4 regions of the Buttiauxella sp. BIGb0471 genome follow, and region 1 is predicted to be linked to each of the others. Evidence: predicted binding sites of a transcription regulator. Region 1 holds the regulator's gene; each other region holds the start of a gene.
The links. The regulator CRP, encoded in region 1, controls carbon source genes, mostly activating them, when cyclic AMP is high. The targets are predictions, from matches to a motif close to ATGTGANNNNNNTCACAT.

Region 1 (2,183 bases):
TCAGGTCAACGGCTTTTTGCTGCCGCTCCAGGAGCGGAGGCAGCGCTTTTTCAGGGTCGGTATGCTGCGTGAGCATCCCGTATTTGGCTTCGCAGTAATCCGCCAGTTGGCGATAGAGCAAGCTTAATGATTCGCGCAGTGGCTGCTCGCGCCACATCCAGAACCAAAACCAGTTAAACACGCCGTACCAAATTGTACCGCTGACATACAGCAGCATTGGCTTCCAGATGGGCATATTCCCCGCCATGCTGAGTGTAAAGATCGCGGCAATGAGTGAGGCGGGAAGCAGACGAGCATGCAGGGAGCTGATTTCTGCTGTGACGCCCAGCAATAGCGCCATCACAGCCAATATCACCGGCAACGGCACGGAGGTATAAAGCAATAAAAGCTGCATGATCAAACTGCTGACGGCAAACAGGCTACCGCCGACGATCAGGCGTTTGAAGAAGCGTTTATGGGGAGTATCAAGCCCTGCAATGTTGCAGCAGGCAGGGACTAAAGAGAAAAGCAGGCCGGACTGGAGATTGCCAAAGAGCAAACCTACTGCCACCGGAAGGCACAGCACCAGCGTTTGCCGCAGTGCGTAGTTAACTTCAGGATGGTAGATCAGTCTTCGCCACATAAACCCTTCTTACTTAAAGCTGCAGCGGCGTTAGCTGCGTTCATCCACCCGAATTACTTACTTGAGTAAGCTCATCGGGATGAACTCACTTGCTGCCTTGCTGCAGCTTCAATTAATCGGGTTTCGGATTTAGTTTTTTAGAGACAAAAAAGGCGTGTTATGAAGCAACACGCCTTTTTTGAGACGGAGATTAACGAGTGCCGTAAACGACGATCGTTTTACCGTGAGCAGAGATCAGATTTTGATCTTCCAGCATTTTCAAGATACGACCAACGGTTTCGCGAGAGCAACCCACGATCTGACCGATTTCCTGACGGGTAATTTTAATCTGCATACCGTCCGGGTGGGTCATTGCATCAGGCTGTTTAGCCAGGTTCAGCAGTGTCTGCGCGATACGACCAGTCACATCCAGGAATGCCAGGTTACCGACTTTCTCAGATGTCACTTGCAGACGGCGAGCCATCTGTGAAGACAGGCGCATCAAAATGTCTGGATTGACCTGAATGAGCTGGCGGAATTTTTTATATGAAATTTCAGCCACTTCGCAGGCACTTTTAGCACGAACCCAGGCACTACGTTCCTGACCTTCTTCGAACAGCCCTAACTCGCCAATGAAATCGCCCTGATTCAGATAGGAGAGGATCATTTCCTTGCCCTCTTCATCTTTGATCAGAACAGCCACAGAACCCTTGACGATGTAATACAACGTCTCAGCCTTTTCACCCTGGTGAATCAGTGTGCTCTTCGATGGATACTTATGAATGTGGCAATGGGACAAGAACCATTCGAGAGTCGGGTCTGTTTGCGGTTTGCCAAGCACCATGCGCGGTTATCCTCTGTTTTATAACTGGCTACCAACGACAGGACGCTAAACATCCTGTCTGGCGTTGCAAGTATTAGAATATTCCCCACCTTGGGGAGATGGCATGCAAGTCATTCTTGCTGCCTGTAATTAGTGATGTCCTCTGCATACATGCATAACGTCAATGTATCGATGTTGCATCTGGATTGTTTTAGCATAGCTTTTGACAAGTGTCTCCTATTGTCTCGTTTCAGCTTGACGCAGGTCGCCTTCCATTGCCAGATTTGCTGAATCTGCGTACTCTGAAAGACAATTTTTTCAACGGGAGAAGCAACATGCAAGCACGAGTGAAGTGGGTTGAAGGGTTAACCTTCCTTGGGGAGTCCGCTTCTGGACACCAGATTCTGATGGACGGTAATTCTGGCGATAAAGCACCCAGTCCGATGGAAATGGTTCTGATGTCCGCTGGTGGTTGTAGCGCAATCGACGTGGTTTCTATTTTGCAAAAAGGCCGCTACAACGTGACTGATTGCGAAGTGAAACTGACCTCCGAGCGCCGCGAGGAAGCGCCGCGTCTGTTCACGCATATTAATCTGCATTTCATCGTGACAGGCAAGGAATTGAAAGATAATGCAGTTTCGCGTGCGGTAGACTTGTCTGCTGAGAAGTACTGTTCCGTTGCGTTGATGCTGGAAAAAGCCGTAAACATCACCCATAGCTACGAAGTGATTGAAGGCTAGAGTGAAGTAAAAGGGCGGT
Region 2 (2,183 bases), on a different contig from region 1:
CAGACATGGTGAATCCTCTCGTTGATTCTTAAAGTTTTGCGAACGCATATGCGCTCTACCTGAAACCACTTGCGGCCATGACTAACGTCGTGTCGAGCATTCGGTTAGCAAAGCCCCATTCGTTATCACACCAGACTAGAGTTTTAATCAGATGTTGCCCACTGACCCGGGTTTGTGTGCCGTCAACAATGGCACTGTGCGGATCGTGGTTAAAATCAGTCGAGACCAACGGTAATTCCGTATAGTCAACTATACCATGAAATGAATCCCGTGCTGCTTTTTGCAGCAACTTGTTGACTTCATTGGCATTAACTGCATTTTTCACCGTCACGCTTAAATCGATTGCCGTAACGTTAATGGTCGGAACACGTACCGCAATTGCTTCAAAACAGTCGTCAAATTGCGGGAAAATACGTGTGATACCAGCAGCAAGACGCGTATCAACAGGAATAATAGACTGGCTGGCTGCACGGGTGCGGCGCAAGTCCGGGTGATAGGCGTCGATAACTTGTTGATCATGCATGGCGGAATGAATCGTGGTGACTGTGCCCCACTCAATACCCCAGGCATCATCAAGCAATTTGATAATTGGAATGATGCAGTTTGTGGTGCAGGAAGCATTGGAAACAATGCGATGTTCAGCAACCACACTTTCATGATTCACACCGTAAACAACGGTGGCGTCGAGGTCGTTACCGCCTGGATGGGAGAAGAGGACTTTTTTGGCACCGGCTGCCAGATGCGCTTCACCGTCTGCACGGGAGCCAAACACACCGGTACAATCCAGCACCACATCAACACCCAGTTCACGCCACGGTAAATTTTCGATTTCCGGTTCGTGCAAAATGCGGATGGTGTCATCACCGACCCATAACTGGCTGCGTTCCTGACGCACGTCCCAGGCGAAGCGACCATGGCTGGTGTCGTATTTCAACAGATGCGCCATACCCGCAGCATCAGCCAGTTCATTGATTGCCACGACGGTAATTTCCGCACGGCGCCCGGATTCGTACAATGCACGTACCACGTTGCGCCCAATGCGACCGAAGCCATTAATTGCTATGCGAACGGTCATATCTCTCCTGCCAGAATCCCTGAGACTAAGTGGCTGACAGAGTAATCCAGCTGTCGCCTGAGGGGAATCCTCGCACTCTCGAAACTGCAATTGTTTGCTCAATTGTCGAACATTCATTCGACTGAAACGCTTCAGCCATGTTAAGCGATAAGCGGAATAAATGGAACGTTACCCCAGTACAGGCAACCGATCTTCTGACGCAGGTCACATTTTTGATGGAATAACTGCAACGACAAATGTGCAAAGGACGAATAATAACCAGGCAGGATCAAGCATGATGGAAAAGGCCGGGCCGTTTTAAAGACCCGTGCCCATATCAGCTTCGATGATAGCCGCCCTGATCGTCCATATGTAACTGCATATCTGCGGGCTGGCTGTTTTCCAGCACACGCAATACATTCGGCCCGTCAGTCGCCTGGAAAAAGGCTTCGGCTTGTTCCCGGGTCAAACCACCACGCACTTTTCTGCCAATCAGGCGCTCTGAGAGCATGTCAGGTGCAGCTGAAATGAAGACTGAGTAATCGCAAAGTTCGCGTAGGGCTTGCCATTCTGGCTGATTGAGCAGCAACCAGTTTCCTTCAACCACCACAATCGGCGCTGTTACCGTAATCGCGTTTTCCACCGGATCGTGCAAATTACGATCGTACTGCGGCCAGTGGCTTTCGGGCTTATGCAAATCGCGCAACGCATCCGTCAGCTTCTGCACATTAAAGGTCTGCGGCGCACCTTTATGCTGTTTGAGGTTGAATGCCTGTAGATAATCGTTGTAGTGATGGAATCCGTCCATCGGCAACGCCTGAATGGCGGGCAATACAGAATCTTGCGCGCTCAAATATTCCCAAAATGCCACCAGCGTCGATTTTCCGGTTCCCGGCGGGGCTGCTAAAAACACCACCAGTCTGCGGCTTAACCGCTTTTGTTTTTCGGCTAACTGTTTAAGCAACGGCTTATGCAACGCATCGACTTCTTCGTCGTTAAAATGGGCATGCGTCTCTAATCCATTTATTATCAATGTGACATTCACCAGACTAGCTCCTTCAATAATGAAGTCACCGCCAGAGATAACGCCGTTTTCACCAGATTCCCGTAGCGCACTTCGGAATAAATA
Region 3 (2,183 bases), on a different contig from region 1:
AACACTTTATCCGACATCCAGCCACACAGCAGCGTCCCTGGGATCCCGGCGTATTCATAAAGGAAATAAGCCCAGGAAGATTTATCCAGCGCGAAGTGCTTCACTTCTTTCAGATACGTTGGCGACCAGTCGAGAATGCCGTAACGCAGCAAGTAGACAAAAACGTTCGCAATGGCGATGTACCACAGCAGGCGGTTAGGGAATACGTACTGCATAAAAATCTGTTTAGCCGTCAGTTCCTCTTCCGTTTTTTCGTTGTAATCGTCCGGATAATCGTTTTTGTACTCTTCAATGGGCGGCAAGCCACAGGATTGCGGGGTGTCGCGCATTAATGCAAAAGCAATCAGCGCCACCAGAATCGCTGCAAAGGCTGGCATATAAAGAGCTGCGTGCCAGTCGTTAAACCACGCCATCCCAAGTAAGAACAGCAACGGCGGCAAGCCACCGCCCACGTTATGGGCGCAGTTCCAGACAGAAACAATTCCGCCACGCTCTTTCTTCGACCACCAGTGAACCATGGTGCGCCCGCACGGCGGCCAGCCCATGCCCTGGAACCAACCACACAGGAACAACAGCACGAACATTACCGCGATGCTGGATGTCGCCCATGGCACAAACCCCATAAATAGCATCACGGCTGCCGCCAGAATCAAACCGGCGGGTAAGAAAACGCGTGGGTTCGAGCGGTCAGAGACTGACCCCATGATGAATTTTGAAAAACCGTAGGCGATAGAAATACCGGAAAGCGCGAAACCTAAATCCCCGCGCGAGAAACCTTGCTCAATCAAGTACGGCATCGCCAGAGTGAAGTTTTTACGCACCAGGTAATAGGCGGCGTAACCGAAGAAAATCCCCATAAAGATTTGCCAGCGCAGGCGTTTATAAGTTGGGTCAATGTGCTCGCTCTCACGCCGTGGCTGGTGTGCGGCAGGTTTGAAAATGCTTAGCATAAATGCCTCCGTGGCAGGGTTTATAAGCCATGTTCATTTGCGAGCGCATGTTAAGGATTATCGGCGTGAGTTAGTGTGAAACACCCCACAACATATTACATTTTTATTACAAACTATCGAAAAGGTGCATAACATCACACTTTACTTTCGATTTATGCTCGAATTTGCTCGATATCAAACATTTTAAAATTGATTTGTGGCTCAATTGTGTTCAAGAGAATTTTTCAGGAGCAGAGCATGGCGACGGGACGCAAAGAGAGGGATGTCATTATTATCGGCGGTGGCGCAACCGGTGCGGGAATTGCCCGCGACTGCGCCCGTCGCGGGTTGCAAACGCTGCTGCTCGAAAGACACGATATCGCCACCGGGGCGACGGGGCGAAACCACGGCTTACTCCACAGCGGCGCGCGGTACGCCATGACGGACAGCGAATCGGCCAGAGAATGCATTGAAGAAAACCGCATCCTTAAACGCATTGCTCGCCATTGCATCGAACGCACAGACGGCTTGTTTATCACCCTTCCCGAAGACGATTTATCTCTCCAGAGTATATTCATCGCCTCCTGCCAGGACGCGGGAATTGATGCTCAGCGTATCGAACCCAAAGAAGCATTACGCCTGGAACCGGCCGCAAACTCTGAATTGATTGGTGCGGTGCGCGTGCCTGATGGCACCGTCGACCCCTTCCGCCTGACCGCCGCCAATATGCTGGATGCCAGAGAGCACGGCGCTGAAATTCTCACCGGCCAGGAAGTCACTGGCCTGATTCGCAACAGCGATCGAATTTGTGGGGTGCGCGTCTATAACCACCAAACCCAACAGCAGCACGATTTATACGCAAGCGTAGTGGTGAATGCGGCCGGGATTTGGGGCCAGCGCATCGCGGAATATGCTGATTTGCGGGTACGAATGCTGCCCGCAAAAGGCTCGTTGCTCATTCTTGGCCATCGCATCAATAACATGGTGATCAACCGCTGCCGCAAACCTGCTGACGCCGATATTCTGGTGCCCGGCGATACCATTTCACTGATTGGCACCACCTCCACGCCCATTGAATACGACCAAATCGACAATATGCGCGTCACGCCGCAAGAGGTCGATATCCTGATTCGTGAAGGCTCAAAACTGGCACCAAAACTCGCGGCGACGCGTATTCTGCGCGCTTACGCAGGAGTGCGCCCGCTGGTAGCAAGCGACAACGATCCGACCGGGCGCAACGCCAGCCGAGGGATC
Region 4 (2,183 bases), on a different contig from region 1:
GAGTTGTGCGAGAGCAGCCTGAAAACGTGAGCGCATGGATCGTAGCCTCATAACAAGTAATTGAATCGTAGTTTACGGTTCTGTATGGGCTTTATATGTGATCTTTCTCTAATTACAAATGCAACTTATGAAATAAAGAATGAAATTGCGCGATCTCTCGCAAGTTTTAACCAAATACAGCCAAAATCACCGGGAATAAGAATGGGGCAACCAGCGACGTAATAATGCCGCAAATCACCAGCGCCAGTGAGCTGAATGCGCCTTCCTGGAAATCCAGTTCAGCACAACGCGCAGTCCCAAGGGCGTGAGAGGCAGCACCCATCGACAGGCCGCGCGACGCTTTGGTTTTAATACCCATCAGATTCAGAATGCTATGGCCAAATACCGCGCCAAGAATCCCCACGAAAATCACGCAGACGGCGCTAATTGCCGGGATGCCGCCGATACTGCCGCCCACCGCCATGGCAATCGGTGTTGTGACAGACTTAGGCAAGATTGACGCGGCGATTTGTGGTGTAGCACCCATTAATAATGCAACGGATGTACCGGTAATCATCGCTACCATGCTGCCAATAAAACAGATGGTGATAATGGATTTCCAGCGTGCACGAATCTGGTGAAGCTGTTCATACAGTGGGAACGCGAGGGCAACTACCGCCGGTTGTAGCAAATCGTTCAGCACTTTACTGCCAGCGAAATAGTGATCATAGGGCGTGCCGGTAAACACCAGAATAGGGATGATAACAATCATCGAAACCAGTAACGGGTTCAGCAGCGGTGACTTATAACGCATTCCGATTTGGCGGGCGAGAAAGAAGGTCACCAGCGTTAAAGGCAAAGACCACCAGATATGATGCATCATTTTGTTTCACCCTCGCTTTCACCCACGACTTTACGTTCTCCGTGTACCAAATGAGAACTCCAGCTCACGATAACTAATACCACTAAGGTACTGATAAAGCAGGAGACAACCACGGGACCAAATTGCTGTTTTATCACATCCACATACTGCATGACGCCCACACCAATCGGCACAAAAAGAAGCGCCATATAACGAATCAGCAGGTGGCAACTTGGTTTAACCCATTTCGCTGGCAGGATTTGCAGAGAGAGCAAAACAAACAGAATTAACATGCCGATAATGCTGCCAGGAATGGTGATCGGCAACAGCGAGGCAATAGCAATGCCCACATATAAGCATATGTAAATTAATACAAATGAACGCAGGTACTGCCAAATTACGGTGAGCGAATTACGCATGGTGATGACCCTTTAAGAAACGCATTCATCATACAATTAAAGCTGAAAATGTGCTACCGATCACATCATGAATTATGAGCATACCAAATATTCCAAATTGGAACGTTCCAGAATGTTTTGGGCAATCTGCCAAATCCCATTTTGCAGGCATAAAAAAAGCGACCCGTAGGTCGCTTAGTTATGCTCGAAAGGTTCGATTAGTTCAAACGTACCGGCATACCGGAACGGTTCAGAATCGCCTGATCCAGCACGGTGCTGTCAACGTCTGGCTGAGCGGTAATGGCAGTCACGTTGCTTTTCAGCGCGATTGGCACGATCTCAGTTGAGTTGAACTGCTCTTCAGTCGTGGACAGTGGGTTATGCACTTCTACATAGCGCGTACCATCTGGCTCAACGGTGGCTTTCACCGGTTCGTTGATGAACTGAACGCGCGTACCGACTGGCACTTTCTCGAACAGGAATTTGATGTCTTCGTTACGCAGACGCACACAACCGTGGCTCACACGCAGGCCGATACCAAAGTTGGCGTTGGTGCCGTGAATCGCATACAGACGGCCAATGTACAGCGCGTACAGACCCATTGGGTTGTCCGGACCGGCTGGAACAACGGCTGGCAGCGGCGTACCGGCAGCAATATATTCTGCGTGCATTTTCGCCGTTGGTGTCCAGGTCGGGCCTGCTTTCTTACGTTCTACCTTAGTAGTCCAGTTCAGCGGAGTATCTTTACCCAACTGGCCGATACCGATTGGCAACACGATAACGGTGTTGGTGCCAGCCGGGTAGTAGTAAAGGCGCATTTCAGCACTGTTAATCACGATACCTTCATGAACGGTATCCGGCAGAATTAACTGCTGAGGAATGTTCAGGATGGTGCCAGGCTTTGGCAGATACGGGTCAACGCCTGGGTTCGCTTCCAGCATGTT

Region 2: epd (erythrose-4-phosphate dehydrogenase) is a predicted target of CRP. The motif match lies at 1,268-1,285, and genes of this name have one in related genera.
Region 3: glpT (glycerol-3-phosphate transporter) is a predicted target of CRP. The motif match lies at 1,024-1,041, and genes of this name have one in related genera.
Region 4: M2371_RS01825 (CidA/LrgA family protein) is a predicted target of CRP. The motif match lies at 1,309-1,326, and genes of this name have one in related genera.

The regions. Positions count from the first base shown of each region.
Region 1 covers NZ_JANUEU010000004.1:14,914-17,096, reverse strand. Annotated here, with positions in the region: gene M2371_RS13970 (YccS/YhfK family putative transporter) at 1-622, opposite strand, end outside; gene crp (cAMP-activated global transcriptional regulator CRP) at 813-1,445, opposite strand; gene M2371_RS13960 (OsmC family protein) at 1,760-2,164, shown strand.
Region 2 covers NZ_JANUEU010000003.1:336,593-338,775, forward strand. Annotated here, with positions in the region: gene pgk (phosphoglycerate kinase) at 1-7, opposite strand, end outside; gene epd (erythrose-4-phosphate dehydrogenase) at 56-1,075, opposite strand; gene M2371_RS12300 (nucleoside/nucleotide kinase family protein) at 1,392-2,099, opposite strand; gene M2371_RS12305 (MltR family transcriptional regulator) at 2,096-2,183, opposite strand, start outside.
Region 3 covers NZ_JANUEU010000002.1:161,107-163,289, reverse strand. Annotated here, with positions in the region: gene glpT (glycerol-3-phosphate transporter) at 1-950, opposite strand, end outside; gene glpA (anaerobic glycerol-3-phosphate dehydrogenase subunit A) at 1,188-2,183, shown strand, end outside.
Region 4 covers NZ_JANUEU010000001.1:387,577-389,759, forward strand. Annotated here, with positions in the region: gene cdd (cytidine deaminase) at 1-36, opposite strand, end outside; gene M2371_RS01820 (CidB/LrgB family autolysis modulator) at 167-862, opposite strand; gene M2371_RS01825 (CidA/LrgA family protein) at 859-1,260, opposite strand; gene ldtB (L,D-transpeptidase) at 1,458-2,183, opposite strand, start outside.